Regions from separate parts of the Clavibacter phaseoli genome, predicted to be linked through region 2. Evidence: predicted binding sites of a transcription regulator. Region 2 holds the regulator's gene; the other holds the start of a gene.
What was found. The regulator HrcA, encoded in region 2, represses chaperone genes, less so after heat shock. The targets are predictions, from matches to a motif close to TTNGCACTCGNNNNNNNCGAGTGCNAA.
Positions count from the first base shown of each region.

Region 1: FGI33_RS02680 (Hsp20/alpha crystallin family protein) is a predicted target of HrcA. The motif match lies at 12,318-12,344, and genes of this name have one in related genera.

Region 1 covers NZ_CP040786.1:564,673-579,371, forward strand. The annotation lists gene FGI33_RS02615 (SPFH domain-containing protein) at 1-365, shown strand, start outside; gene FGI33_RS02620 (MFS transporter) at 415-1,620, shown strand; gene FGI33_RS02625 (Rieske (2Fe-2S) protein) at 1,617-2,498, opposite strand; gene FGI33_RS02630 (hypothetical protein) at 2,606-3,337, opposite strand; gene FGI33_RS02635 (glucose 1-dehydrogenase) at 3,480-4,376, opposite strand; gene FGI33_RS02640 (hypothetical protein) at 4,421-4,717, opposite strand; gene FGI33_RS02645 (hypothetical protein) at 4,714-4,998, opposite strand; gene FGI33_RS02650 (hypothetical protein) at 5,100-5,252, opposite strand; gene FGI33_RS02655 (hypothetical protein) at 5,254-5,565, opposite strand; gene FGI33_RS02660 (pyridoxal phosphate-dependent decarboxylase family protein) at 5,776-7,386, shown strand; gene FGI33_RS02665 (lysine N(6)-hydroxylase/L-ornithine N(5)-oxygenase family protein) at 7,383-8,753, shown strand; gene FGI33_RS02670 (GNAT family N-acetyltransferase) at 8,750-11,242, shown strand; gene FGI33_RS02675 (hypothetical protein) at 11,262-11,714, shown strand; gene FGI33_RS02680 (Hsp20/alpha crystallin family protein) at 11,802-12,260, opposite strand; gene FGI33_RS02685 (hypothetical protein) at 12,383-12,733, opposite strand; gene FGI33_RS02690 (SDR family oxidoreductase) at 12,862-13,554, shown strand; gene FGI33_RS02695 (CoA transferase) at 13,587-14,699, shown strand, end outside.
Region 2 covers NZ_CP040786.1:1,168,803-1,183,501, reverse strand. The annotation lists gene holA (DNA polymerase III subunit delta) at 1-543, shown strand, start outside; gene rpsT (30S ribosomal protein S20) at 714-977, opposite strand; gene FGI33_RS05505 (NUDIX hydrolase) at 1,113-1,631, opposite strand; gene FGI33_RS05500 (pyridoxal phosphate-dependent aminotransferase) at 1,742-2,941, shown strand; gene FGI33_RS05495 (amidohydrolase) at 2,951-4,210, shown strand; gene FGI33_RS05490 (epimerase) at 4,207-5,184, shown strand; gene lepA (translation elongation factor 4) at 5,293-7,140, shown strand; gene FGI33_RS05480 (DUF1990 family protein) at 7,192-7,845, shown strand; gene FGI33_RS05475 (HAD family hydrolase) at 7,867-8,568, opposite strand; gene hemW (radical SAM family heme chaperone HemW) at 8,648-9,871, shown strand; gene FGI33_RS05465 (VOC family protein) at 9,887-10,300, opposite strand; gene FGI33_RS05460 (DUF4870 domain-containing protein) at 10,311-10,706, opposite strand; gene hrcA (heat-inducible transcriptional repressor HrcA) at 10,892-11,914, shown strand; gene dnaJ (molecular chaperone DnaJ) at 11,975-13,090, shown strand; gene FGI33_RS05445 (16S rRNA (uracil(1498)-N(3))-methyltransferase) at 13,093-13,845, shown strand; gene FGI33_RS05440 (histidine triad nucleotide-binding protein) at 13,874-14,233, shown strand; gene FGI33_RS05435 (PhoH family protein) at 14,220-14,699, shown strand, end outside.

The sequences.
Region 1 (14,699 bases), 600 kb from region 2:
CGGAGGCCGAGGCGGCCGCCGCGCTCGCCGAGGCGCAGAACAAGCTGTCGCGCGAGGCGCTGCAGGCGCGCATCATCGCGTCGATGCCGGAGATCGCGCGCGAGATGGCGGCGCCGCTCGCCAACGTCGACAACATGACGATCATCTCGGCGGACGGCGCGAACGCGCTCAACCGCTCGGTGGCCGAGAACATGGCGACGCTGCCGAAGCTGCTCAAGGACACCACGGGCATCGACGTCGCCACGGCGCTGAGCTCCTTCCTGGGCTCGACCGCCGCGGGGGCGTCCGCCGGTGGGACCGCGTCCGGCGCGACCGCCACGGACGTGGGCCCCGCGACGGCCGCGTCCGAGGGCGCCGGGATCTGATCCCGGTGCCGCGGCTCCCCGGGGCGCCCTCCGCCCCGGGGAGCACGGCGTGAGATCCCCGAGCCCGTTCCGGGCGCTGTGGGGCGCGAACGCGCTCTCCAACCTCGCGGACGGGCTCGTCTTCGTCACCATGCCGCTCGTCGCGGCGGGCCTCACCGACGACCCGCGCGGCGTCGCCGGTCTCGCGACCACGTACGCGCTCGTGCGGCTGCTGGTCGCGCTGCCGGTGGGCGTGTACGTCGACCGGCTCGACCGGCCGACGCTGATCGTCGTCGCGAACGCGCTCCGCGGCGTCGCCGTGCTGGGGCTCGCGGTGTCGATCCAGTCCGGCATCGCGTCGCTCGCGGTGCTCTACGCGGTGATGGCCGTGGTCGGCGTGCTCGAGAGCGCCGCCGACGGGGCAGCCGTCGCCGTGCTGCCGTCGATCGTGCCGCGGGACCGGCTCGACCGGGCGAATGCGCGCATCACGGGCACGCAGCTCGTCGCGGACGAGTTCGTCGGGCCGCCGCTCGGCGGGATCCTGTTCGCGCTGGCCGCCGCCGTGCCCGTGTACGCGACCGGCGGGCTGTGGGTCGCGGCCGGTGCGGTGGCGCTCGCGCTGCCGCGGCGGGTGGATCCGGCGGCTTCCCTCCCGGGGCGGCGCCCGTCCGTCTTCCGCGAGGCCGCCGCGGGCGTCCGCTGGCTCGCCGGGCACCGCGTCGTCGGATCCCTCGCGCTCATCGGCGGGCTGGCCAGCGTCGGCTACATGCTGCCGTTCTCCGTGCTCGTGCTGTTCGCGCGCGACCGGCTCGGGCTGGATGCGGCCGGCTACGGCGTGCTGCTCGCGGCCAGCGCGCTCGGCGGCCTGGCCGGATCCGCGATCGCCGCGCCGCTCCGCGCCCGCCTCGGCTCCCGCGGGACCATCACGGCGGCCCTCGCGCTGGGCGCCGCCAGCCTCGCGGGCCTCGCCGTGACGCGGGACCCGATCGTCGCCGGGATCCTGCTCGCGCTCTACATCCTGCACGCCGTGGTCTGGAGCATCTGCGCGACGTCGCTCCGGCAGCGGCTCGTGCCCGCGGAGCTGCTCGGGCGCGTGGGCGCGGCGGGCCGGGTGGTCAGCCTGCTCGGCCTCGCGGCGGGATCCGCGCTGGGCGGCGTGCTCGCGACGTCCGGCATCGCGCTGCCGACCGTCGCGGGTGCGGTCGTCTTCGCGGGGTGCGCGGTGCTCGCGGTGGTGACGCTGCGCGGATCCGTCGACCGGGATCCCACGGCCTAGCCCGCGTTCGGCAGCCGCACCTCCACGAGCCCGCCCGTGACGCGCGTCTCGAAGCGCGGCTGCGGCGCGGTCGCCGGGCCGTGGATCACGGCGCCGGTCTTCAGGCTGAACACGCTGTCGTGCCACGGGCACGTGACGCACGCCTCGCCCGTCTTCGGGTCGGTGCCGAGCTCGCCCTCGTGGAGCGGCGCGGAGAGGTGGCTGCACACGTCGCCCAGGGCGTCGACCGTCATGCCGTTGCGGCGCACGAGGAGAGGCAGGCCCGCGACGTCGCGCGATGCCAGGCGACCGTCGGGCAGCTCGTCGAGGTGGCCGAGCTCCTGCCAGCCCGCGGGGAAGCGGTGCGGCACGTCCTCGGCGTGGTTGGCGCCCGCCGCCTGGCGGTAGGCGAGGTGGCCGCCGAGGAACCCGCCCGCGGAGACGAGGCCGAGGCCGGCGAGGCCGAGGACCTTGCCGCTGGTGTGCTTGCCGCGGGCGCGCTGGATCCAGGAGAGGCCGTAGAGGCCCGTCGCGAGCGCGTTCGCGGCCGAGTGCACGATGCCGACGCGCATCTGCTGCTCGTGCAGCTGCGACCAGTCGGCGTAGCCGGAGACGATGGAGGGCGCCGCGCTGAGGATCCCGACGCCCACGAGGGCACGACTGGCCTCCTCGTTGCCGGGCAGGAGGTCGAGGACCGCGGAGGAGAGCCAGGCACCGGTCGGGACCAGGACGGCGACCGGGTGCAGCGGGTGGCCGAACGGCACGCCGTGCAGCAGGTCGGCCAGCGCGCGTGGCTTGAGCAGCGCCGTGACGACGCCCTTCACCTTGTCGACGACCGGATCCAGCACCTGCGCGTCCTCGATCCGCGTGATGGACGCGACGAGCTTCAGCTCCCTCATGGGGTCTCCTGCCGATTCCGGCGCCGCCGTCGGCGCGCTGACTCCAGGCAACGCCCGACCGCGAGCAGTGACAAGGGCACGGTCGGCGACGTGGGCGCGGGCGCCCGTCAGGCGTCGGGATCGCGCGCGACGTGCCGCGAGGCGACCGGGCGGCCCGCGCGGGCGATCCGGTAGCCCGGGGCACGGAGGCGGCGGGTCCAGGCGTAGGTGGTGTCGCCCGGCGGGGCGGCGAGCACGGGATCGGCGCGCGCGGCGGTGTCGAGCGGCCCCGCGGCGTCGTGCGTCAGCTCGATGCGGGCGGCGACGTGCCAGGATCCGCGCGGCGTCGCGTGCAGGAGCCGCAGGCGCAGGGGCCGCTCGGCGAGCGACCGGCCGAGGTCGGCGGGGGATCCGGGGAGGCGCGGCTCCCGGTCGGCGACGAGGCCCAGCAGCACCGGCCCGGCGGATCCGCGGTACGGCATGAGCGTCGACAGGGCCGCGCCCGAGATCGATCGGCGCGGTGCGAGCAGGAAGCGGCCCGCCGGGGAGAGCCCGGTGGACGCGAGCACCACGTCGACGGTCGTGCCGCCGCCGTCCGGGATCCGCAGCGCGATCCCGAGCACGTCGGGCAGCGCCGCCGGCAGCCCCACGGAGCGCGAGAGGCGCGCGTCGACCGCGAGCGGCGCGTCGAGCCCGTCGAGCCATGCGAGCCCGGACGGCACGCGACCGGCGACGGGCGTCAGCGTCCCCGTGAGGGCGACACCGTGCGGGTGGAGAGGTCGCGGGTGCTGCAGGAGGCGGACGGCGGCGACGATCCCCGCGAGCGCGGATCCGGCGGCGCGGGCGGGGAGGGCGGTCATCTCCCGACCCTAGGCCGGTCCGCGGGACGCGTCCCGGCGGCCGCGACGACGCGCGGGCCGGACGCGACGGTGCCCGGGCCGACCTGCGGGTCGACCCGGGCGTCGCGCGGTGCGGTGGTGCGATGCGCCGGGGCGCGGTCCGCTACGGCGTCGGCATGCCGCCGTTGACGTTGAGCGTCTCGCCGATGACGTAGCTCGACTCGTTCGAGGCGAGGAACACGTAGGCGGGCGCGAGCTCGGCGGGCTGGCCGGCGCGGCCGAGCGGGGTTTGCTCGCCGAACTCGGGCAGCGCGTCCTCGGGCTGGCCGCCCGCGGTCTGCAGCGGGGTCCAGATCGGGCCGGGCGCGACGACGTTCACGCGGATGCCCTTGGGCGCCAGCTGGCCGGCGAGCCCCTTCGAGAACGCGTTGATCGAGGCCTTGGTCGTCGCGTAGTGCACGAGGTTCGGCGACGGCGCGTAGGCCTGGATCGACGACGTGTTGATGATCGACGAGCCGGGCTTGAGGTGCGGCAGCGCGGCCTTCGTGATCCAGAACATCGCGTAGACGTTGGTCTTGAAGGTCAGGTCGAACTCCTCGTCCGAGATGTCCTCGAGCGCGTCGACGTTCTGCTGCTTGCCCGCGTTGTTGACGACGATGTCGAGGCCGCCGAGGCCCTCGACCGCCTTCGCGACGAGCTCGCGGCTGAACTCCGCCGTGGCGATGTCGCCGGGGATGGCGACGGCCTTGCGACCGGCCTCCTCGATGAGGGCGACGACCTTCTTCGCGTCCTCCTCCTCCTCGGGGAGGTAGGAGAGCGCGACGTCCGCGCCCTCGCGGGCGTAGGCGATGGCGACGGCCGCGCCGATGCCGGAGTCGGCGCCGGTGACGAGGGCCTTGCGTCCCTCGAGGCGGTTCGATCCGCGGTACGTCTTCTCGCCGCGGTCCGCGGTGTCGTCGAGCGCGGAGTCGAGGCCGGGGCCGTCCTGCTGCTGCGCGCTGGGCTGGATGTCCGCGTACATCTTCGTCGGGTCCTGGAACGTGTACTGGTCGGTGCTCATGTGTCTCCTGGTGCTGTGGTCTGCGTGCGGGAAGGGGGGATGGATCAGCTGGGCGGGGTGTCGTCCAGGTCGATGTCCTGGCCGGCGAGCTCGTTGTCGGCGAGGACGGGCTCGGCCTCGCCGTCGACGCCCAGGACGTCGGCGGTGGGCTCGGCGTCGGCGCCCATGACGGCGTCGTCGTCGGGCTCCTCGACGGGCTCGTCGGTGTCCGGGAGGACGGTCTCGCCGGCGACCGCGTCGTTCACGACGGTGTCGTTCGCGAGGGCCTCGGTGTCGAGGGCGGTGTCGTCGCCGGTGGAGTCGTCAGCGGGGGTGGCGGAGGTGGCATCGGTCACGGTCACTCACCCGCCTCGGGCTTGGGGTGGCCGGGGATCGAGTCGCCGCTGAGGTTGAGCTCGTCGGGATCCACGTCGATCTCACCGACGTCGTCGGGTCCGCCCGAGCCGGGGAGCACCTGCACGTCGTCCGCGGCGGCGGGGACGTCGTCGGAGACGCCCTCGGTCTCGACGATCTGCTCGCTCTGCTTCACCTGCGTGTCGTCCTCGCTCTGCGAGATGAAGTCCTTGTCCTGCCGGGTGTCTGAGGTGTCCGCGGGCTGGAGGCGCGGGTCGTCGGTGTCCATGCGTTCGACGCTACGCTCGGCCCCGAGAGCTGTGTGGTGGCGCTCAGGCAACGCTCATGTGTCGTGTCCGGAACGCGTCGTCGCCGCGCGCCGGGAGCGGATCACTGGTCGTCGGGGCCCTCGCCGAACGGGTCGGGCGCGTCCTCGCGGGCGTCCTCCTCCGCGGCCTCCGCGCGCTCGGCGACCGAGTCGGCGTCGATGGGAGCTGGCTCGGCGAGCGGGTGACGCGGGGCGCCTCCTGCGGGATCCGTCACGTCAGCGGCCCTCGGGGTCGACGTGGCCGGACGCGTCGTCGGCCGGCGCGCTCATGTGCGAGTCGGCGGCGGTGACGGCCCGGTTGTCGGGGACCTCGGGGTAGTCGGCGGTCGCGGGATCCGCGTCCTCGACCTCCAGGGTGTCCTCCTCCGCGTGCCCGTAGCCGGTGCCGTCCGGTTCGCGGACCGCGTCACCGACTCCGGCGGGGGAGTCGCCGTCGCCGACCACGTCGTCCACGGTCACCAGCCCGTCGGGATCGCCGGGGCCGCGCCCGGTGCGGATGCCGTCGGTGGGGTCGTCTGCGTCGCTCATGCCCCCACCCTACGAGCGGGACGACGACGTGACCTCCGTGCCCGCGCCCCCGAAACGGGGTCGCGACAGCGCCTCGCGGAGGTTCCCCGCGAGTCCTCGTCGGCCGGGTTGCGTTCCCGTCCGAGCGCCTCCATATTAGGTGAGCCTTGCCTAACCAACGCTGGTGCTCGTGACCCGGACACGGCTCCCCATCGAACCGACGAAGGACCCATGACCCTCTCCCCGCACGCCTCCCGCCCCTCCGATCCGACGCTCGCCGACCCCCGCGCCGACCCGCTCGCGGCCGACGCGGATCCCGCCGCCGAGCTCTTCTCCGACCGCTCCCTCCCCGGCTGGGACGCCGCCCTCCGCGCCGCCGCCGCCCACGTGCGCGCCGCCGCCCGCCGCGCCGACGGCCCGTTCACGGGGATCACGCCCGAGCGCCTCCGCGGATCCTTCGCCGGGCTCGACCTCGACCGCCCGCTCGGCGGCCTCGACGACGCGCTCGACGAGCTCGACGACCTGTACCTCCGCGACGCCGTCTGGTTCCACGACCCGTCCTACGTCGCGCACCTGAACTGCCCGATCCTCATCCCGGCGATCGCGGGGGAGCTCATCCTCTCGAGCGTCAACACGTCGATGGACACCTGGGACCAGAGCGCGGGCGCGACCCTCATCGAGCGCGCGCTCATCGACTGGACATCGGGCCGCGCCGGCCTCGGCGACGACGCGGACGGCGTCTTCACGAGCGGCGGCAGCCAGTCGAACCTGCAGGCGCTCCTCGTCGCCCGCGACGAGGCGGCGGCCGTGCACGGGCTGTCGATGGCCGACCGGCAGCGGATGCGGATCCTCGTCAGCGACGTCGGCCACTTCAGCGTGGAGAAGAGCGCCCGGATCCTCGGCCTCGCCCCCGACGCGGTCGTGCGCGTGCCGAGCGACGACGCCAAGCGGATGCGGGTCGACGCCCTCGAGCGCGAGCTGGCGCGCTGCTACGCCGCCGGCCTCCTGCCCATCGCCGTCGTCGCGACCGCCGGCACCACCGACTTCGGCAGCGTCGACCCGCTGCCCGCGATCGGCAACGTCTGCCGGCGCGAGGGAATCTGGCTGCACGTCGACGCCGCCTACGGCGGCGGGCTCCTGACGTCGCTCCGGCACCGGCACCTGCTCGACGGCATCGAGCGCGCCGACTCCGTGACCGTCGACTACCACAAGACCTTCTTCCAGCCCGTGAGCTCCAGCGCGCTCCTCGTGCGCGACGGCCGCACGCTCCGGCACGCGACTCTGCACGCCGACTACCTCAACCCCGCGGATCGCGCGCACGAGGAGATCCCGAACCAGGTCGACAAGTCGCTGCAGACCACGCGGCGCTTCGACGCGCTGAAGCTCTGGCTCACGCTGCGGACGGTGGGCGCCGACGGGGTGGGGCGGATGCTCGACGACGTGATCGCGCTCGCCGACCGCACGTGGTCGGCGCTGTGGCGGGATCCGGCGCTCGAGGTGGTGGTGCGGCCCGAGATCAGCGCGCTCGTGTTCCGGTACGTGCCGGCGGGGGAGCGGGAGGGATCCGCGGGGCCCGACGCGGGAGCCCGCTCGGACGCCGTGAACCGCGGCATCCGCCAGGCGATCCAGGACTCCGGTCGGGCGATGGTCGCCGCGACGCGCGTCGGCGGGCGCGCGCACCTCAAGCTCACGCTGCTCAACCCGGCCACGACGGACGCGCACATCGCGGAGATCCTCGGGATGGTGGTGGCGGCGGGCGACGCGCTCGACGCCGGGCTGGGCGACGCGGCTGCCGGCGCGCCCGCCGCGGCCGTCGTCGCCGTCGCGGAGGCCGGCCGATGAGCGCCGCCGCCGACCGCGTCCACGACGTCGTCGCCATCGGCCTCGGCCCCGCGAACCTCGGGCTCGCCTGCCTCGCGGACCCGCTCGACCTCGACCTCGTCGTGCTCGAGCGGAAGCCGCGCTTCGACTGGCACCCCGGCATGATGCTGCCGACCGCGCACCTGCAGACGCCGTTCCTCGCCGACCTCGTGACGCTCGCGGATCCGACCTCGCGCTTCTCGTTCCTCGCGTACCTCAAGGACATCGGGCGGCTGTACTCCTTCTACATCCGCGAGGACTTCTTCGTGCTGCGCAGCGAGTACGTCGCGTACTGCCGGTGGGCGGCGGAGCGCGCGCGGGGGATCGAGCTCGACCGCGACGTGCGGGCGGTCTCGTTCGACGAGGCCCGTGGCGCGTACGTCGTCGAGTCGGTCGACGCGGCGGGCGTCGCGCACGTGCACCTCGGCCGGGCCCTCGTGGTCGGCGTCGGCACGCCGCCGTGGCTGCCCGCGGCCGTCCGCGACCTGCCGGGCGTCGTGCACAGCTCCGGCTACCTCGGCGCCAAGGACGCGCTGCAGGAGCGGGACGCCATCACGGTGGTCGGCAGCGGGCAGAGCGCGGCCGAGATATACCGCGACCTCCTCGAGGACGTGGACTCCCGCGGCTACCGGCTCGACTGGATCACGCGCTCGCCGCGGTTCTTCCCGCTCGAGTACACGCGCCTGACGCTCGAGATGACGAGCCCCGAGTACAGCGACCACTTCTTCGGCCTCCCCGCGGACGCACGCGAGGCGCTGCTGCGCGAGCAGCGGAACCTGTACAAGGGCATCGACTCGGAGCTGATCGACGACATCTTCCAGGCGCTGTACCGGAAGCGGCTCGCGTTCGACGCGCTGCGGGCGGAGGGGCGGCTCGCGGCAGGCGGCGACGCGGGGTCCGGCGTGCCGACGCGGCTGCTCACCAACGCGGAGGTGGTGTCGGCGCGCGCGACGCCCGACGGCGGCGCGGTCCTCGGGCTGCGGCACGCGGAGACGGGCGCCGAGCGCGACTGGCCCACGGGCGCGGTGATCATGGCGAGCGGCTACGACGCGTCGGCCCCGCGGATCCTCGACGGGCTCGGCGACCGCGTGCGCCGCGACGCGCGCGGCCGTCTCGACGTGGCGCGGGAGCACACGGTCGACGACGCCGGCACGCTCTTCGTGCAGAACGCGGAGGTGCACACGCACGGCTTCGTCGCGCCCGACCTCGGCATGACCGCGCACCGCAACTCGCGGATCCTGCGCGCGATCACCGGCCACGAGCACCACGCCGTCGAGGAGCGGATCGCGTTCCAGGAGTTCGGGCTGCCCGACGACGTGCCCGCGGCCGGATCGGGGGTGCTCGCGTGAGCGCGCCCGCCGTCGAGGCGCCCGCCGCCGAGTTCCCTGCCTATGGGCTCGACCTGCGCCCGCTCGACCCGGACGCCGACGCCGCGCTCGTGCACGCCTGGGTCACGGCGACCCGCGCCGGCTTCTGGCAGATGGAGCACGCGACCCTCGACGAGGTCCGGGCCGAGTACCGGTCCATCAAGGCGGATCCGCGGCGGGAGGCCTGGATCGGCCTCCACGACGGCGCCCCCGCATTCCTCGTCGAGGCCTACGACCCGGCGGACGACCCCGTCGGCGCGCACCTGGATCCGCTCCCCGGCGACCGCGGCATGCACCTGCTCGTCGCGCCGCCGGCCGGCGACCCGCTGCCCGGGTTCACGACCGCGGTCATGCGGCACGTCGTGGCGCACCTCCTCCGGGATCCGGCCGTGCGGCGCCTCGTCGTCGAGCCCGACGTCCGGAACACCCGGATCCAGCGCCTCAACGAGCTCGTCGGCTTCCGGCCGCTCCGGGTCGTCGACCTCGGCGCGAAGCACGCGCTCCTCAGCGTCGTCGCGCGCGACGACGCGCTCCTCCCGCACACCCCTCCGACGGACGGACACCCCATGACCCTCACCCACGACCGCGCGACGGATCCCGCGACGCCCGCCCTCCCGGCGGCCGAGCCCGACCCGCGCGTCCACCCCGCCGCGCACCTCCGACCCGACGTCTGGGCCGCCGCCACCCGCCACCTCGTGCGCAAGGCGCTCGCCGAGTTCGCGCACGAGCTGCTCATCGCGCCCGAGCGCGTGGAGCCGGAGTGCGCGCCCGGCGAGCCCCGCCGCCCGCACGACCCGCGCGCCTGGGCGGACTACCGGGTCGCGAGCGCCGACGGCCGGAGCGCCTACGCGTACCGGGCCAGGATCCTCGAGCTCGACCACTGGGACGTCGACGAGGCGAGCATCCGCCGCACCGTCGACGGCGCGCCCGCCGAGCTCGACGCGACCGACCTCGTGCTCGACCTCCGCGACCGCCTCGGGATCACCGACGAGGTGCTGCCCGTCTACCTCGACGAGATCCAGAGCACGCTCTCGGCCGCCGCCTTCTCGCGCCTCCGCGACGTGCCGGACGCGCGCGGGCTCCTCACCGCGTCGTACGCGGAGGTCGAGTCGACGATGGACGAGGGCCACCCGTGCTTCGTCGCGACCAACGGCCGCATCGGCTTCGACCTCGACGACCACGACAGGTACGCGCCCGAGGCGGCCCAGGACGTGCGGATCCTCTGGCTCGCCGTGCACGAGCGCCTCGCCCGCTTCACCGCGATCGACGGCCTCGACCGCGAGGCGTTCCTCGACGCCGAGCTCGGCGCATCCGCCCGCACCCGCTTCCGGGCCCGCATGCGGGAGCTCTGCATCGACCCCGCGGGGCGCGTGCTCGTGCCCGTGCACCCGTGGCAGTGGGAGAACGTCGTCACCGTGACCTTCGCGGGCCTCGTCGCCCGGCGCGACATCGTGCTCCTCGGCACGGGCGACGACGAGTACGGCGCGCAGCAGTCCATCCGCACGTGGGCCAACCGCACGACCCCCGAGCGCTGCTACGTGAAGACGTCGCTGTCGATCCTCAACATGGGCTTCACGCGCGGCCTCTCGCCGGCGTACATGGCGGTGACCCCGGCGATCAACGACTGGGTCCACGCGCTCGTCACGGGCGACGAGGAGTTCGCGCGCCTCGGCTTCGGGATCCTCCGCGAGGTCGCCGCGGTCGGCGTGCGCGACGAGCGGGTCGAGTCCGCGCTGCCGCCCGGCCACGCCCACGGGAAGATGCTGTCCGCGCTCTGGCGCGAGTCGCCCGTGCCCGGCCTCGCGGAGGGCGAGCGGCTGATGAGCATGACGAGCCTGCTGCACGTCGACGCCCACGGCGACACCGTCATCGGCGCGCTCATCGACGCGTCCGGGATCGGCGCGGCCGCGTGGCTCCGCCGCTGGCTCGACGCCTACCTCGTGCCGCTCGCGCACGCGCTCCTCGCGCACGACCTCGCGTTCATGCCGCACGGCGAGAACGTCATCCTCGTGCTGCGCGACCACGTCGTCGTGCGCGTGCTGATGAAGGACATCGCCGAGGAGGTCGCCCTCTTCGACACGGAGCGCGAGCTGCCGGAGGACGTGCGGCGGATCCGGATGGAGATCCCCGAGGCCGAGCGCACCCTCACGGTCTTCACCGACGTGATGGACGGCTTCCTCCGCTTCGCCGCGGCGCTCCTCGAGGACCGCGACGACCTCGGCCCCGACGGCCTCTGGCGCGTGGCCGCGGAGGCGCTCGCCGACCACGAGCGCGCCCACCCGGAGCTCGCGGAACGCTTCGCCCGCTTCGACCTCTTCGCGCCGTCGTTCGACCGCTCGTGCCTCAACCGGCTCCAGCTGCGCGACAACCGGCGCATGGTCGACCTGCAGGCGCCCGTGATGCAGATCCACGGATCGCTGCGGAACCCGCTCGCGCCCCATTCCGGGCTGCGGCCTCGCCACGGCGCCTGACGTCCAGCAGGCTGGCGGCATGACGGGGATGGGCGGGTCCGGCCGGCGCGTGACCGTCGCGGTCCTCGCGGCTCTCGCCGTCGGGGTGCTCGCCGCCTGCACGACCGGCGGCGGCAGCGGCATGTGCCGGGACTGGATCCTGACCTCCGGCCCGGAAGACTGGGACGACGGGGCCACGCTGATCGTGGAGGCTGACGTCATCACGGGCGGACGCACGGTGGACATCACGGGCGTCTACGTCGTCCACGAGACGAGCCCGACGCCCGTGATCACGGGGGAGCGGCCTGACGGCACGATCGACGTCATCTCCCCGTCCGTCGACTGCACGACGGCGGGCGAGCCCGTGACCTACGACGGCGCGGATCCGCTCGCCGAGGACGGGCGGTACCGCCTGTACCTGCGTCCGGAGGAGGGCCGGCACGATGTCTGGCGGCTGGTCGTGCCCGGCGCCGTCGAGCCGCTCGCCGACTGACGCGGTCCGGACGGACGAGGAGCCGCCGCCCGCTCTCGCGGACGACGGCTCCTCGTCGTGGCGGCACCTCGTCGGCGCCCGGGTGGATCAGCTCGCGACGGGCGCGCCCTGCTCCACCGTCAGCGTGCGGCCCTCCTGGCCCTGCGGCTCGTCGGACGTGACCTGGATCTTCCGCGGCTTCGCCCGCTCGCTCACGGGGATGGTGACGCTCAGCACGCCGTTGGCGTAGTGCGCCGAGATGCGCTCGGTGTCGATGCCCTGGCCGAGCGTGAGCTGGCGGAGGAACGTGCCGGCGACGCGCTCGCGGGTCAGCCACCGGACGTCCCGGTCGCCGGCGAGGGTGCGCTCGGCGCGGATGGTGAGCAGCTGGCCGTCCACGTCGATGTCGACCGAGCCCGGGTCGATGCCCGGGAGGTCGGCGGCCAGCACGTAGGTGTCGCCCTCGCGGTGCAGGTCGATGGGCATCGGGCGGTTCGCCTGGCGGGTCTCGGCCAGCGCTCCCATGGCGCGGTCCAGCTCGCGGAACGGATCGAAGGTCATGTTCATGCTCGACTCCTCTGATGATCTCCGGGGTTGAGCCCCCTCGGCTCAACTACGCCGAGATTAGCACTCGACCCAGGCGAGTGCCAAGCCGTTCGCCGAGGGCGAATGCACCGCTGACCACCTCTTCAAGAGCGGCGACGGAGGTCGCGCTCCATGCGCCCGATGAGGGTCCAGACCGCGCGCGAGAGGTCGGGGTGCTCCAGCGCGATGCCGCGCAGCAGCCGGTACTCGAAGCGCGCGACGACGCCCGGCGCGGTCGACGGGTGGCGCACGCGGGCCAGCTCCTCCGCCATCCCGTCGGCCTCGAGCGCGTCCTGCCGGAGCGTCGCGACGACGTGCTCGTCCACGGTCGGCAGCTGCGGGATCACCTCCCACGGGTCGTCGCCGTTCCGGCAGCGGTGCTCGATCACGGCGTCCAGCTCGTCGCGGGCCTCCTGGCGCAGCACCTCGAGGCTGGCGGGGAAGCGGGCGTGCACGGGCGGATCCTCTCGGGCGGCGGGCCGCCGGGCGGCGGACCCCTTCACGCTACGTCATGCCCCGGAGCGCGCCGGACGGGTGGCCGGATGCCGTCGGTAGCCTGGAGGACCGCGACCCAGGAGGATCCATGACCGACCACGCCCGCCCCGTCGCCCTCGTCACCGGAGCGACCCGCGGCATCGGCCGTGCCGTCGCCGAGGACCTCGGCCGCACCCACCGCGTGATCGTGCACGGCCGCGACCGCGACGCCGTCGACGCGCTCGCCGCCACGCTGCCGGCCGCCGTCGGCTGGGCCGCCGACCTCGCCGCGGGCGGCCTCGCCGACCTCGTCCCCGAGCTCGACCGCCTCGACGTGCTCGTGCACTCCGCCGGCGTGATCGGCGGCGACGCGGTGGCGGAGACGCCCGTCGACGAGTGGCGGCGGGTCTTCGAGATCAACGTCTTCGCGGTCGCCGAGGTGACGCGCGTCCTCCTGCCCGCGCTCCGGGCGGCGAAGGGGCAGGTCGTGCTCGTCAACTCCGGATCCGGCTTCACGGCGAATCCCACGGGCGGCGTCTACGCGGGATCCAAGTTCGCCCTCCGTGCGCTCGGCGACGCCCTCCGCGAGGAGGAGCGCCCGCACGGCGTGCGCGTCTCGAGCGTGCACCCGGGCCGCGTCGCCACCGACATGCAGCGCGAGCTCCGCGCCAAGGAGGGCGGCGAGTACGACGAGACGCGCTACCTGGAGCCCGCGTCGGTCGCTCGCGCCGTGCGCCTCGTGGTCGACCAGACCCGCGACGGCACGCTCGAGTCGGTGTCGCTGCGCCCGTTCGGGGGCTGATCCGCGCCCGGCCGCCGGCGTAGCGTGCGGGCATGACGACCCCGGCACCCGACGACGCCTCCGGGCTCGCGGCCGCGGCCGCCGTGCTGGGCGCTACCGCCCCGACGCGCGTCGTGGGCCGCGGCGCCCTCCGATCTGCGCTGCCCGTCACGGATCTCGCCGTGTCCGCGCTCGGGCTGCTCGGCGGCGCGGTGGTCGCGCTCGACGAGGCCGTCGGGCTGCCGGGCGCCAGCGAGGTCGTCGTCCACCGCGGTCGCGCCGAGACGTGGTGCGGGCAGCACGTGACGCCGGTCGGGTGGGCGCTGCCGTCGCCGTGGGATCCGCTCTCCGGCTCGTTCCCCACGCGCGACGGCTCGTGGATCCGCACGCACGCCAACGCGCCACGCCACCGCGCCGCGCTGCTCGCCGTCACCGGCTGCGCGCCCGACGCCGACGCCGCGGCGCTGACCCGGGCGATCGCCGGGTGGGACGCGATCGCCCTCGAGGACGCGGTCGTCGCGGCGGGCGGCGTCGCGGCGGCTCTCCGGAGCGCAGGCGAGTGGGCGGCGACGGACGCCGGCCGGGCGGTCGCCGCCGAGCCGCTGGTCGCGCGGGAGGACGGCGGCCGGGACACAGGCACGGCGGGCTGGCGGCCCACCGCGGAGGCGCCGCTCGCGGGGATCCGCGTGCTCGACCTCACGCGCGTCATCGCCGGCCCGGCGTGCACGCAGGCGCTCGCCGCCCTCGGCGCGGACGTGCTGCGCGTGGATCCGCCGGGCTGGGACGAGCCCGCCGTGCTGCCGCTCGTGATGGCCGGGAAGCGGACCGCGCGGCTCGACGCCCGGACCCCGGACGGGCGCGCCCGCCTCGCCGAGCTGCTGGCCGGCGCGGACGTGCTCGTGCACGGCTACCGTCCCGGCGCCCTCGACGCGCTCGGGTTCCCGCGGGAGGAGAGGGAGCGGATCCGCCCGGGCCTGGTCGACGTGGCCGTCGACGCGTACGGGTGGACCGGACCGTGGGCGGGGCGACGCGGCTTCGACTCGATCCTGCAGAGCGCGTCCGGGATCGCGCACGCGGGGATGGTCGCGGCGGGTGGCGACCGGCCCGTGCCGCTGCCCGTGCAGGCGCTCGACTGGAGCACGGGGTACCTCGCCGCCGCCTGCGCC
Region 2 (14,699 bases):
GAGTTCCGTGCCGCGAAGCGCTCCATCACGCCGGGCGCCGTGCGGCAGCTCGTGGCGGCGTTCCAGGACGACGTGAGCGAGCTGGCGTCGGCGTGCCAGCAGCTCATCTCGGACACCGCCCACGAGATCACCGAGGTCACGGTCGACCAGTACTACGGCGGTCGCGTCGAGATCAACGCGTTCGCGGTCGCGGACTCGGCGATCGCCGGCCGCAGCGGCGAGGCGCTCGTGCTGCTCCGGCACGCGCTCACCTCGGGCGCGGATCCGGTGCCGCTCATCGCGGCGTTCGCCATGAAGATCCGCACGATGGCGAAGGTGTCGGGCGTGTCGGGTGCCTCGGGCCAGCTGGCGTCCAAGCTCGGCATGGCGCCGTGGCAGGTCGACCGCGCCCGGCGCGACCTGCAGCTGTGGGACGACGCGGGTCTCGGCCGGGCCATCGAGGCCCTCGCCGAGGCGGACGCGCAGGTCAAGGGCGGCGGGCGCGATCCCGTCTACTCGCTGGAGCGCATGGTGCGCACCATCGCCTCGCGCGGCCGCGACTGACGGCACCTACCGACGGCACCGACCGACGGCACCGACCGACGGCACCGACCGACGACACGAGCGTCGGCGATGAGCGACCCGCCGCCCGCGGCACAGCGGTCGGGACAGCGCCCGCAAATGACGACGGGCCCCGCGCGATGCGCGGGGCCCGTCGTTCACACCAGGGGAGATCAGCCGATCTTGGCGACCTGCTTGGCGATCGCGCCCTTGCGGTTCGCGGCCTGGTTCTTGTGGATGACGCCCTTGCTGGCGGCCTTGTCGAGCTTCTTGCCGGCGAGGCTGACGGCCTTGACGGCCGCGTCCTTGTCGCCCGCGGTGATGGCGGTCTTGACGGAGCGGATGGCCGTCTTCAGCTCGCTCTTCACGGCCTTGTTGCGCTCCTGGGCCTTCTTGTTGGTGCCGATGCGCTTGATCTGCGACTTGATGTTTGCCACGTGTTATGTCTTCCGTTCGAGTTGTCGTCGTATGAGTTGCCGCTCAGCGAGAGAGGGCGCCTGCGGCGATACCGCGTGATCGGGGAGGATCACACGCAAGCCAACAGGCGACGATACCAGGTCGCGGCCGGGAAATCAGGCCGCGAAGCCCCGCGCGTCGCGGTCGTGGCGCGGGACGTCCTCGCCGGGGCGCACGAAGCGGGTCTCGGGCTCGTCGTCGAGCGCGTTCCGGATGCGCGCGAGGAAGTCGGCGGGCATCTCCGGGAGCGCGTCCACCGGCCACCACGCGACCTCCAGCGACTCGTCGTCGTTGACGCGCGCCTCGCCCGAGACGTAGCGGCAGCGGAACGTGAGGTCGAGGTAGCTGGCGCGATCGCCGTTGGGGTAGGTGATCTCGCCCGTCGTCCCCACGGCGACCAGCCGCTCGACATCCACGGTCACGCCGGTCTCCTCCTCCGCCTCGCGCCAGGCGCCCACGGCGGGCTCCTCGCCGGGCTCGAGGATCCCCGAGACGGGCGCCCACGCGCCGGTGTCGCCGCGACGGACGAGGAGGACGCGGGGGCCGTCGAGGATCACGGCCGTGACGCCGGAGAGCCACAGGGGAGCGGTGCCGACCCGCTCGCGGAGGGAGACGATGAAGTCGGGGATGCCCATGCCGCGAGCCTATCGACGCGGAGCGGGCGGGCGGGCCGGCCGATCGGAAGCCGCCCGACGCCCGCGCGACGGCGCCCGCCCCCCCCACCCGCGGGAATACGCTCGATGCCGTGCCCCGTCTCGCGCCCCACATCCCGTCCGTGCCCGAGTCGGGCATCCGCCGCATCCTCGAGCTGTCCTTCGAGGTGGACGACGTCATCGCCCTGGGCGTCGGCGAGCCGGACGTGCCCGTGGCGCCGCACATCCGCGAGGCCGCCCGCGTGGCCTGGGCGGAGGACCGCACCGACTACACCGCGAACGCGGGCATCCCGGAGCTGCGCGCCGCGCTGGTCGAGAAGCTCCGCCGGGACAACGGGCTCGACGTGCAGACGGAGCAGGTCTGGGTCACCGTCGGCGCGACGCAGGCGCTGTACCAGGCGATGACGCTCACGCTGGGCGCGGGCGACGAGGCCCTCGTGCCGGATCCCGGCTACACGACCTTCTCGATGGGCGCGCGCATGCTCCAGGCCGAGCCCGTGACCTACCCGCTCCTGCCCGAGCGCGGCTTCCTGCCCGACATGGCGGAGCTCGAGCGGCTCGTCACCGCGCGCACGCGCGTCCTCGTCGTCAACTCGCCGTCGAACCCGCTCGGGGCCGTGTTCCCGCGGGAGACGCTCCGCGAGCTCCTCGCGTTCGCGCGCCGCCACGACCTCTGGGTGATCAGCGACGAGGTCTACGAGTACTTCGTGCACGACGCCGAGCACGTGAGCATGGCGAGCCTGCAGGAGCCGGGGGAGCAGCGCGTCCTGAGCGCGTTCTCGCTCTCCAAGACCTACGCGCTGACCGGGGTCCGCGTCGGCTACCTCGTGGTGCCGAGCGGGATGACGACGACGATGCGCACGGTCCAGGAGGCGACCATCAGCTGCGTCAGCGCGCCCGCGCAGTGGGCGGGCGTCGCCGCGGTCACGGGCGACCAGTCGCACGTCCGGCAGGCGATCGCCCACTATCGCGAGAACCTCGACGCGGCCACGGCCCTGCTGGAGGAGCGGGGGATCCGGCACCTCCGGCCGACCGGCGCGTTCTACCTCTGGATCGACGTGTCCCACGCCTCCGACGGCGACGTCGCCGGCTGGGCGGAGCGCTTCCTCCTCCGCGACCGCGTGGCCGTCGCCCCGGGCAGCGCGTTCGGCCGCTCGGGCGAGGGGTGGATCCGCGTCTGCGTCGCCGCCGACCGCGACGCGCTCCTCAAGGGCATCCGCCGGCTGCCGGCGCCCGGCGACGCCGTGCCCGGGCCCGCGCCCGCGACGGACGCGGCGACACCCGCGTCCTAGGCTCGGAGCATGCCCCTCTCCGACAGCACCGCACCCGTCCGCGCCTCCGCCTCCTCCGTCACCGCGATCGTCGGCGGCCATGTCGTCCCCGTCGACGCCGCCCCGATCCCGGGCGGCACCGTCCTCCTCCGCGACGGCCTCGTCGCCGCGGTCGGGCAGGGCGGCGACGTCGAGGTCCCCGAGGGCGCGACCGTCATCGACGCCGCCGGCCGCTGGGTCCTCCCCGGGTTCGTCGAGGCGCACGGCCACGTCGGCATCCACGAGGAGGCCAACGGCCCCGCGGGCAACGACACCAACGAGATGACCGACCCCGACATGAGCTCGGTGCGCGCGATCGACGCCATCGACATCGACGACGAGGGCTTCCGCGACGCGCTCAAGGGCGGCGTGACGACCATCGTCGTGAAGCCCGGCTCCGGCAACCCGATCGGCGGCCAGTCCGTCGCGATCAAGTCGTGGGGCGGCCGCACGATCGACGAGCAGCTCGTCAGCGACTCCGTGAGCGTCAAGAGCGCCCTGGGCGAGAACCCGAAGCGCGTCTACGGCGCCAAGGACCGCACGCCGTCCACCCGCCTGGGCGTCGCCATGGTGATCCGCCGCGCCTTCCGCGACGCCGAGGACTACCGCGCGGCCCGCGACCACGCCGCGAAGGAGGGCAAGCCCTTCTCGCGCGACCTCGGCAAGGAGACGCTCGTGCGCGTGCTCGACGGCGAGCTCGCCTGGGACCAGCACACGCACCGCCACGACGACATCGCGACCGCGATCCGCCTCGCCGACGAGTTCGGCTACCGCCTGGTCGTCAACCACGGCACCGAGGGCGACAAGATCGCGGACGTGCTCGCCGAGCGCGGCATCCCCGTGATCTTCGGCCCGATGATCACCTCGCGCTCCAAGGTCGAGCTCCGCGACCGCGCCGTCGCGAACCTCGCGGCGCTGCACCGCGCGGGCGTCCTCGTCGCGATCACGACCGACGCGCCCGTCGTGCCGATCGACTTCCTCGTGCACCAGGCGTCCTTCGCCGTGAAGGACGGCCTGCCCGCCGACATCGCGATCCGCGCCATCACCGCGAACCCCGCCGCGATCCTCCGCCTCGACGACCGCGTCGGCGCGCTCACGCCGGGCCTCGACGCCGACGTCGTGATTTGGTCGGGCGACCCGCTCGACGTCCAGTCGCGCGCCGAGCACGTCATCATCGGCGGCAGCACGGTCTACACCTGGGCCGACGGCGTCGGCACGACGGTCGAGCGCCGCACGCGCTTCGGCGCGTGAGCGACGCGCCGGGGGCGGCCGCCCCGCGCACCGCGGTCGTCGCGGGCGCGTCCGGCTTCATCGGCCAGGTGCTCGTGCGCGAGCTCGCCGACGAGCGCTACCGCGTGCTCACGATCGGCCGCTCGGGCGCGGACGCGCGCTGGGGCGACGAGGACGGGATCCGCCGCATCGTCGACGGCGCCGACCTGCTCGTGAACCTCGCGGGCAAGAGCGTGGACTGCCGCTACGGCGTCGCGAACCGCCGGGAGATCCTGCGCTCGCGCGTCGAGACGACCGGCGAGCTCGCGCGCGCCGTCGCGGACAGCGCGCGGCCCGTGCCCGTCTGGATCAACGCCTCCACGGCCACCGTCTACCGGCACGCCACCGACCATCCGCAGACCGAGTCGACGGGCGAGCTCGGCGACGACTTCTCGCCGTCGGTGGGCCGCGCGTGGGAGCGGGCGTTCCTCTCGCCCGAGCTGCCCGCCACCCGGCGCGTGGCGCTGCGGATCGCGATCGTCCTCGGCCGCGACGGCGCGCTGCAGCCGCTCCTCGGCCTCGCGCGCTTCGGCCTCGGCGGCCCGCAGCTCGACGGCCGGTTCCCCGGACGCCCCTCCCGGATCCGCGCCGGCGCCCACCATGTGTTCCAGCCCACCCACGGCCGCCAGGTCTTCAGCTGGCTGCACATCGACGACCTGGTCGGCATCATCCGCTTCGTGCGCGACACCCCGTCGCTCGAGGGCCCGGTCAACGCGTCGAGCCCCGCGCCCGTCACCAACCGCCGGCTGATGAGGATCCTCCGTCGCGCCGTCGGCGTGCCCGTCGGGCTCGCCGCGAACCGGTGGATGCTCGAGGTCGGCATGTGGCTGTTCCGCACCGAGCCGGAGCTCGTGCTCAAGAGCCGCTGGGTCGTCCCGGAGACGCTCGAGGCCGCGGGGTACCGGTTCCGGTGGCCGGAGCTGGACGCGGCGGTCGCCGACATCGTCCGGCGCTGATTGTCCCGCGGCGCGCAGGCCATCGGGCGCGCGCCGCGGGGACGGCCCGACGGGCGTGCCGTGGGATGATCGTGGTTCCGCTCCACCGACGAGACCCGTAAGGAACGCGTGAGCCCCCTAGCATCGAAGGCCCTCCGGCCCGCCGCGACCGACCCCGCGTCCATCCGCAACTTCTGCATCATCGCCCACATCGACCACGGCAAGTCCACGCTGGCCGACCGCATGCTGCAGATGACGGGCGTCGTCGACTCGCGCTCCATGCGCGCCCAGTACCTCGACCGCATGGACATCGAGCGCGAGCGCGGCATCACGATCAAGAGCCAGGCCGTGCGCATGCCGTGGGAGCTCGACGGGCGCACGTACGCGCTCAACATGATCGACACCCCGGGCCACGTCGACTTCTCCTACGAGGTCAGCCGGTCGCTCGCCGCGTGCGAGGGCGCCATCCTCCTGGTCGACGCCGCGCAGGGCATCGAGGCGCAGACCCTCGCGAACCTCTACCTCGCGCTCGAGAACGACCTCACGATCATCCCGGTGCTCAACAAGATCGACCTGCCGGCCGCCGACCCCGACAAGTACGCCGCCGAGCTCGCCTCGCTCATCGGCGGCGACCCGTCGGACGTGCTGCGCGTCTCCGGCAAGACCGGCGCCGGCGTCGAGGACCTCCTCGACCGCGTCTCCCGCACCATCCCCGCGCCCGTCGGCGACCCCGACGGCGCCGCGCGCGCCATGATCTTCGACTCGGTCTACGACGCCTACCGCGGCGTGGTCACCTACGTCCGCATGATCGACGGCAAGCTCAGCCCGCGCGAGAAGATCTCGATGATGTCGACGCGCGCCACCCACGAGATCCTCGAGATCGGCGTCAGCTCGCCCGAGCCCACGCCGTCCGACGGCCTCGGGGTCGGCGAGGTCGGCTACCTCATCACGGGCGTGAAGGACGTGCGCCAGTCGAAGGTCGGCGACACCGTCACGACCGCCGCGCGCCCCGCGACCGAGGCGCTGCCCGGCTACACGGAGCCGCTGCCCATGGTCTTCTCCGGGCTCTACCCGATCGACGGATCCGACTACCCCGACCTCCGCGACGCCCTCGACAAGCTCAAGCTCTCGGACGCCGCGCTCGTCTACGAGCCCGAGACCTCGGTCGCGCTGGGCTTCGGCTTCCGCTGCGGCTTCCTCGGCCTCCTGCACCTCGAGATCATCACCGAGCGCCTCTCGCGCGAGTTCGGCCTCGACCTCATCACGACGGCCCCGTCCGTGATCTACGAGGTCACGAGCGAGGACAAGAGGACGGTCACGGTCACCAACCCGAGCGAGTTCCCGGGCGGCAAGATCGTCAGCGTCTCCGAGCCCGTGGTGAAGGCCGCGATCCTCGCGCCCAAGGACTACGTCGGCACGATCATGGAGCTGTGCCAGTCGCGGCGCGGGATCCTGCTCGGCATGGAGTACCTCGGCGAGGACCGGGTGGAGATCCGCTACACGATGCCGCTCGGCGAGATCGTGTTCGACTTCTTCGACAACCTCAAGAGCAAGACGGCCGGCTACGCGTCGCTCGACTACGAGCCCGCGGGCTCGCAGGACTCCGACCTCGTGAAGGTCGACATCCTGCTGCAGGGCGAGCAGGTCGACGCGTTCAGCGCCATCGTGCACCGCGACAAGGCGTACGCGTACGGCGTGCTCATGACGGGCCGCCTCCGCGAGCTCATCCCGCGCCAGCAGTTCGAGGTGCCGATCCAGGCGGCCATCGGCGCCAGGATCATCGCCCGCGAGTCCATCCGCGCCATGCGGAAGGACGTGCTCGCCAAGTGCTACGGCGGCGACATCACCCGCAAGCGCAAGCTCCTCGAGAAGCAGAAGGAGGGCAAGAAGCGCATGAAGATGGTCGGCCGCGTCGAGGTCCCCCAGGAGGCGTTCATCGCGGCGCTCTCGGGCGACACGGAGAAGAAGGCGAAGTAGCCGCGCGGGCGCCCGGCGTCCGTCCGGGCGCCACCGCCTAGGCTTGCCCCCATGCGCCGCAGCACCTACACCGCGACCGCCGTCACGTACGGCTCCGTCGGCGGCACCCAGGCCGTCGACCTCATGACCTACCCGCCCGAGGGCTACCGTCCCGCGGAGGCGAGCGCGCGGCTCGGCAGCGGCGACGAGCGCTTCGAGCAGGCCGTCGCCCTCCTCATGACCTGGGGCGTGCAGCGCGGCAGCGGCATCGAGGTCACCCGCATCGAGCAGGAGGTCCCCGACGACCCCGGCTACGCGGGACTCGAGTTCGACGCGGACGGGGTGCCCCAGGTCCCCGTCGACCGCCCGCGCGAGACGCTGTACGGCGACGACGGCACCGCGTGGATCACGTCGGGCACCTCGGCCGTGCTCCGCATGCCGTTCGGCCCGTTCCACCCCGAGGCGCCCGTCCGCGTCGTCTACACCGTGCAGGAGACCGACCGCGTCGGCTTCGCGTACGGCACGGTGCACGGCCACCCGCTCAGCGGCGAGGAGGCGTTCCTCGTCTCGCGGGAGCCCGACGGCAGCGTGTGGCTCACCCTCCGCGTCTTCTCCAGGCCGGCGTCGTGGCCGATGCGACTCGCGAGCCCGGTGCTCCGCGTCGTGCAGGGCGTCTTCATGCGCCGGTACCTCAAGGCCCTGCACCCGGCGGTCGCGTCCGCCTGATCCGACGCCCGCCGAGCCGGGTCAGCGCGCGGCGAGCCCGTCGAGGTACTCCATGACCTCGTCGTGGCCCGCCTGGAGGTCGGGCACCACGACGGCCGCGTGCGCGTCCGGCGACCGGAGCTGCGCCACGTCGTAGGCCCCCGTGGCGACCGCCACGAACGGGAAGCCGGCGGCCTCGGCCGCGACGCCGTCGGCGGGGGTGTCGCCGACGATCACGACGGTGGCCCCTGCCAGCGCCTCCGCGGCGCGGCGCGTGAGGTCGCTGCGGATCCGCGCCTCGTGCCCGAAGAACGACGAATCCCAGTCGAAGAGGTCGACGTCGAGCCCCGCGCCGTCGAGCTTGTAGCGCGCGCGGAGGGGCGAGTTCCCGGTGAGCAGCGCGTTCACCCAGCCGCGCCCGGCGACGTCGGCGACGAGCCGCGGGACCCCGACGGGCACCTCGCGCCGACCCGCGCCGTAGTGCTCGACGCGCGACATGCCCTCGAGCCGCTCGCGGACCGCGGCGTGCAGCGACGCGGGCAGGCCGTACAGGTCGAGGGTCTCCCAGATGATCTGGCCGTCGGTCTTCCCGTGCGCGTGGACCGTGCGGTCCTCGAGCTCCTCGCCCGCGGCGAGCTCGATCGCGCGGTGGTACATGCTGCCGGCGCGCGGGCCGTTGAGGAGGAGCGTGCCGTCGACGTCCCAGAGGACGTGCAGGGGCCGGGGCGAGGGGGCGTCGGTCATGCCCCCATCCTGCCGGAGGGCGGGGCGTCCCCGACGGCGCGCGCACCGGCGCACCTCCCGGCCGGGGGATGATGGACGGATGCCGTCCGCCCTGCCCCTCGCCGATCCCGCCCCCGTCGACGGCCTGCTCCCCGCCTCCGCGTCGGCCGGCGCCGACGAGCGCGCGTTCGGGGTCTACCTGCACGTCCCGTTCTGCCGCGTCCGCTGCGGCTACTGCGACTTCAACACCTACACGGCGCCCGAGCTGCGCGGCGTGAGGCAGTCCGACTTCGCGTCGCAGGCCGTGCAGGAGGTGCGCTTCGCCGGATCCGCGCTGCGGGACTCCGGCGTGCCCGCCCGCCCCGCCTCCACCGTCTTCCTCGGCGGCGGCACCCCGACGCTCCTCCCGGTCGAGGACCTCGTCCGGATGCTCGACGCCGTGCGCGACACGTGGGGCATCGCCGAGGGCGCCGAGGTCACGACGGAGGCGAACCCCGACAGCGTCGACGACGCCTACCTCGCGGCCCTCGCCGCCGGCGGCTTCACTCGCGTCTCGTTCGGCATGCAGTCGGCGGTCCCGCGCGTCCTCGCGACGCTGGAGCGGACGCACGACCCCGCGCGCATCGCGCCCGTCGTCCGCGGCGCCCGAGCCGCCGGCCTCGAGGTGAGCCTCGACCTCATCTACGGGACGCCGGGGGAGACCATCGACGACTGGCGCGCCTCGCTCGAGCAGGCCATCGGCGAGGCGCCCGACCACCTCTCCGCCTACGCGCTCATCGTGGAGCCCGGCACGAAGCTCGCGCGGCAGATCCGCCGCGGCGAGGTGCCCGAGCCCGACGAGGACCTCCAGGCCGACATGTACGAGCTCGCCGACCGCCTGCTCGGCGAGGCCGGCTACGAGTGGTACGAGGTGAGCAACTGGGCGCGCGGCGGCCGCCGCAGCCGCCACAACCTCGCCTACTGGCAGGGCCACGACTGGTGGGGCGTCGGCCCCGGCGCGCACAGCCACGTGGGCGGCGTCCGCTGGTGGAACGTCAAGCACCCGGCCGCGTACGCCGACCGCGTGCTCGCGGGCGCCTCGCCCGGCGCGGGCCGCGAGTCGCTCGACGACGCGACGCGCGAGGTGGAGCGCGTGCTCCTCGGCGCCCGCATCCGCGACGGCCTGGCCATCCCGACGCTCACCGCGGAGGGCCGCCGCCAGGTCGCGGGCCTCATCGCCGACGGCCTGGTGGATCCGCGCGCCGCGCTGTCCGGCACGCTCGTGCTCACGCTGCAGGGGCGCCTGCTGGCCGACGCCGTCGTGCGGCGCCTGCTCGAGGACTAGGCCGCCCGCCGGTCCTCAGAGGACGACGGCGCCCACCACGTCGCCGGCCTCGCGCTCGGCGTCGCTGCGCTCCACGCAGAACTCGTTGCCCTCGGGATCCGCGAGCACCACCCAGCCGCTGCCGTCCGCGTTGCGCCGGTCGGCGACGAGCGCCGCCCCGAGCGCGACCACGCGCTCGACCTCCTCGTCGCGCGTGCGGTCGTCCGGCGCGAGGTCGAGGTGGAGCCGGTTCTTCGCCGTCTTGGGCGTGTCCGCGCGCTGGAGGATGATGCCGAGCCCGGAGACGGGGTCGCCCAGCCAGGCGGCGTCCTCGCCGGGGAGGTTCGGCTCGTCCGGGTCCTCCGCGAAGCCGGTCACGCCGGCCCAGAAGAGGGACAGCGCGTGCGGGTCGCGGCAGTCGATCGCGACATGCCGGATCCTCGCGCTCACGGCCGATCGCCTACTTGATCCACCGGATGTTGAGCGGGTAGCGGTACGGGCGTCCGGCCTGCACCCGGGTGCCGCCGATGATCGCGAACACGATGTTGACTACGACCACCGCGAAGATCACGAGGCCGAGGAGCAGGCCGATGATGATCCCGAGGATCGGGATGACCCCGAACACCACCTGCAGCACGTTGAGGATGACGAGAGCGCCGACCACGTTGATGGTCCAGTTGGTCGCCTCCTTGCCCTCCTGGTCGGTGAACCGGCCGCGCTCGCGGAACACGAGCCACACGATGAACGACGGCACGATGAGGATCGCGAGGAAGTGCGTGAGCGACGCCCAGAGGCGGTCCTCGCTCGGGGTGAGCGGAGCGGGCGCGCCGTACGGGTGGGGATCGGGTGCAGACATCGCGGGGAGCCTCTCGGTGCCGGGCGACGACCGGGGGACGGCGGACGCGGACGGATCGTGGGTGGGGCCGGGAGCACCGGGCCCGTCCACGGTACCGCCGACGACGCGCGACCGGCAATGCCGAGCACCCGCTGACCCGCGGTACGATTGGCAGTCAGGATCGACGAGTGCCAGGAGGGAGCGCGATGGTCTCGGAACGCGGGCTCGACGTCCTCCGGGTGATCGTGCAGGACTACGTGTCCTCGCGCGAGCCCGTGGGCTCCAAGTCCATCGTGGAGCGCCACGCCTTCGGCGTCTCGGCCGCCACCATCCGCAACGACATGGCCCTCCTCGAGGAGGAGGAGCTGATCGCCGCCCCGCACACGTCGTCCGGTCGCGTGCCGACGGACAAGGGCTACCGGCTCTTCGTCGACCAGCTCGCCGACGTCCGTCCGCTCACGCCCGCGCAGCGCCAGGCGATCCACGTGTTCCTCGGCGAGTCCGTCGACCTCGACGACGTGCTCGCCCGCACGGTGCGCCTCCTCGCGCAGCTGACCAACCAGGTCGCGCTCGTGCAGTACCCGTCGCTCGCCACGAGCCACGTGAAGCACGTCGAGCTCGTGGCGCTGTCCACCACGCGCGTGCTCACCGTGCTCATCACCGACACGGGCCGCGTCGAGCAGCGCGTCGTTGAGCTCGCGGGGGACCCGGACGACGCGTTCCTCGCGGTCATGCGCACGCGGATCAACCGGGCCGTCGGCGGGCTCGGCCTCGCGGAGGCCGCGACCCGGCTCGAGACGCTGTCCGACGAGGTCGAGCCCGCCCAGCGCGCGGCCGCGTCCGTGCTCGCGGGCACGCTCGTGGAGCAGGTGCTCGCGAACCGGCAGGAGCGGCTGCTGCTCGCCGGATCCGCGAACCTCGCCCGCACCGAGCGCGACTTCCCCGGCAGCATCTCGCCCGTCCTCGAGGCCATCGAGGAGCAGGTGGTTCTCCTGCGCCTCCTCGGCGAGATGGAGGCCGACCAGCACGGCGTCTCGGTGAGCATCGGCCGGGAGAACGCCCCGTTCGGCCTCGGCGAGACCAGCGTGCTCACCAGCGGCTACAGCTCGTCCGGCGGGGTCCTCGCGCGCCTCGGCGTGCTGGGGCCGACCCGGATGGACTACTCCACCAACATGGCGTCGGTGCGCGCGGTCGCGCGCTACCTCTCCCGCCTGCTCGAGGAGCGGTGACGGCCCCGCGCCGGCGCACCGCCCCTGTTCCCCACGACCATCACCACCGAAGGGCCCGACGTGGCTGACCACTACGAAGTACTCGGCGTGAGCCGCGAGGCGACGCCAGAGGAGATCAAGAAGGCGTACCGCAAGCAGGCGCGCCAGCTCCACCCGGACGTCAACGACGCCCCCGACGCCGCCGAGCGGTTCAAGCTCGTGACGCACGCCTACGACGTGCTGTCGGATCCCCAGCAGCGCCAGCAGTACGACCTCGGCCCGCAGGCCGGGTTCGGCGGCGGCGGCGGGCAGGGCTTCGGCGGGTTCGGCGACATCTTCGAGACGTTCTTCGGCGGCCAGCAGGGCGGCGGCGGACGCGGTCCGCGCTCCCGCCAGGAGCGCGGCCAGGACGCGCTGCTGCGCGTGGAGGTCGAGCTCGAGGAGGTCATCTTCGGCGTGCACCGCGACCTCGAGGTCGACACGGCCGTCGTGTGCGACACGTGCCACGGATCCTGCGCGCAGCCCGGCACGAGCGCCGTCACGTGCGACATCTGCCGCGGCTCCGGCAGCATCCAGCGCCAGGTGCGCTCGCTCCTCGGCAACGTCATGACGTCGAGCCCCTGCGGCACGTGCCGCGGCTACGGCACCGTCATCCCGCACCCCTGCCCCACGTGCCAGGGCCAGGGCCGCGTCCGCGCGCGCCGCACCGTCCCGGTCGACATCCCGGCCGGCGTCGACACGGGCCTCCGCCTGCAGATGCCGGGCTCCGGCGAGGTCGGCCCCGCGGGCGGCCCCAACGGCGACCTCTACCTCGAGATCAAGGTCGCGCACCACGACGTGTTCAGCCGCAACGGCGACGACCTGCTCGCGACCGTCGAGGTGAGCATGGTCGACGCGATCCTCGGCAGCGACGCGCACATCCAGGCGCTCGACGGCGACGTCGACCTGGAGCTGCGCCCCGGGATCCAGAGCGCCGAGATCATCACGGTGCGCGGCCGCGGCGTCACGAAGCTCCGCGGCTCCGGGCGCGGCGACCTCAAGATCGGGATCCAGGTGGTCACGCCGCAGAAGCTCGACCACAAGGAGCGCGACCTCATCCAGCAGTTCGCGCGCCGCAACAAGGCGCCCGCGCCGCACCTCGCGCACTTCCAGCAGGGCCTGTTCCAGAAGCTCCGCGACCGCTTCCTCAACGTCTGACCGTGGCGCACTTCCACCTCGCGGACGACCTCGACGCGGCCGACCTCGCCGTCGGCCGCGTCGTCGCGCTCGGGCCGCAGGAGTCGCGGCACGCGGTGACGGTGAGCCGGGTGCGCGCGGGGGAGGGCCTGCTCGTCGGCGACGGGCAGGGCACCATCGCGTCCTGCGTCGTCACGACGGCGGATCCGCAGCGGCTCGAGCTCCGCGTGGAGTCCGTCGAGGCGCACCCCGATCCCTCGCCGCGCGTCGTCCTCGTGCAGGCGCTGGCGAAGGGCGACCGCGACGAGCTCGCGGTGCAGGCGGCGACCGAGCTCGGCGTCGACGCCGTGATCCCGTGGCAGGCCCAGCGCTCCGTCTCGCGCTGGGAGGGCCAGAAGGTCGCCAAGGGCCGGGAGCGCTGGCGGGCGATCGTCCGCGAGGCCGTGAAGCAGTCCATCCGCCCCCGCGTGCCCGAGGTGGAGCCGCTCGCGACGACCAAGGACCTCGTGCGCCTGGCCGCGACCGCGCGCGTTCTCGTGCTCGACCCGACCGCCGAGGCGCGGCTGTCGCGGCTCGACCTGACGACGGCCGAGGGCGACGCCGCGACCGACGTGCTGCTCGTGGTCGGACCCGAGGGCGGCATCAGCCCGGCCGAGGTCGAGGCGCTGCGGGCGGAGGGCGCGATCCCGGTGGCGCTCGGACCGGGGATCCTCCGCACGTCCACCGCCGGTCCCGCCGCGCTGGCGCTCGTCAACGCCGCGCTCGGGCGCTGGTGACGTCGCAGGTCCCGCGTAGGCTGGGCGCATGACCAGCACCGCAGAGCCCACCGTCTTCGAGCGCATCGTCGCGCGCGAGATCCCGGCCGAGATCGTCGCGGAGACCGACCGCGTCATCGCCTTCGAGGACATCGCGCCCAAGGCGCCCGTGCACGTGCTCGTGGTGCCCAAGTCGGCCGCGTACCGCGACGTCGTCGAGCTCGCCGCGGGCGACCCCGGGCTCCTCGCGGAGGTCGTCGGACTCGCGTCGCGCATCGCCGCCGAGCGCGCGGGCGGGCAGTTCCGCCTCGTCTTCAACACGGGGGCCGACGCCGGCCAGACCGTGTCCCACGTGCACGCGCACGTCCTCGCCGGCTTCGGCGGCCGGGAGGACCATGTCGGGCTCTGACCCGCGGGGCGGCGCGGCGGCCCACGAGGACCGCGTCGAGCAGACGGCGACGATGGACGGCGTGCTCATGGTGCGCCTCCTCGGGCCTCAGGACCGGCTGCTCCGGCAGATCGAGCGCGAGCACCCGGACGTCGACGTCCGGGTCCGCGGGAACGAGATCACGCTCGTCGGCACCCGGGCGGACGTGGCCGCGGCCCGTCGGCTCATCGACGAGGTCGTGGCGATGGTGGAGGACGGACAGCACGTGGAACCCCAGGAGATCGAGACGAGCGCGCGCAGGCTCGGCGAGGACGACGCGCGGACCCTGTCCGACGTGCTGAGCGAGGCCATCGTGCAGTCGCGCGGCCGCACCGTCCGGCCGAAGACGCAGGGCCAGAAGCAGTACGTGCAGGCCATCGACGAGAACACGATCGTGTTCGGCATCGGCCCCGCCGGCACCGGCAAGACGTACCTCGCGATGGCGAAG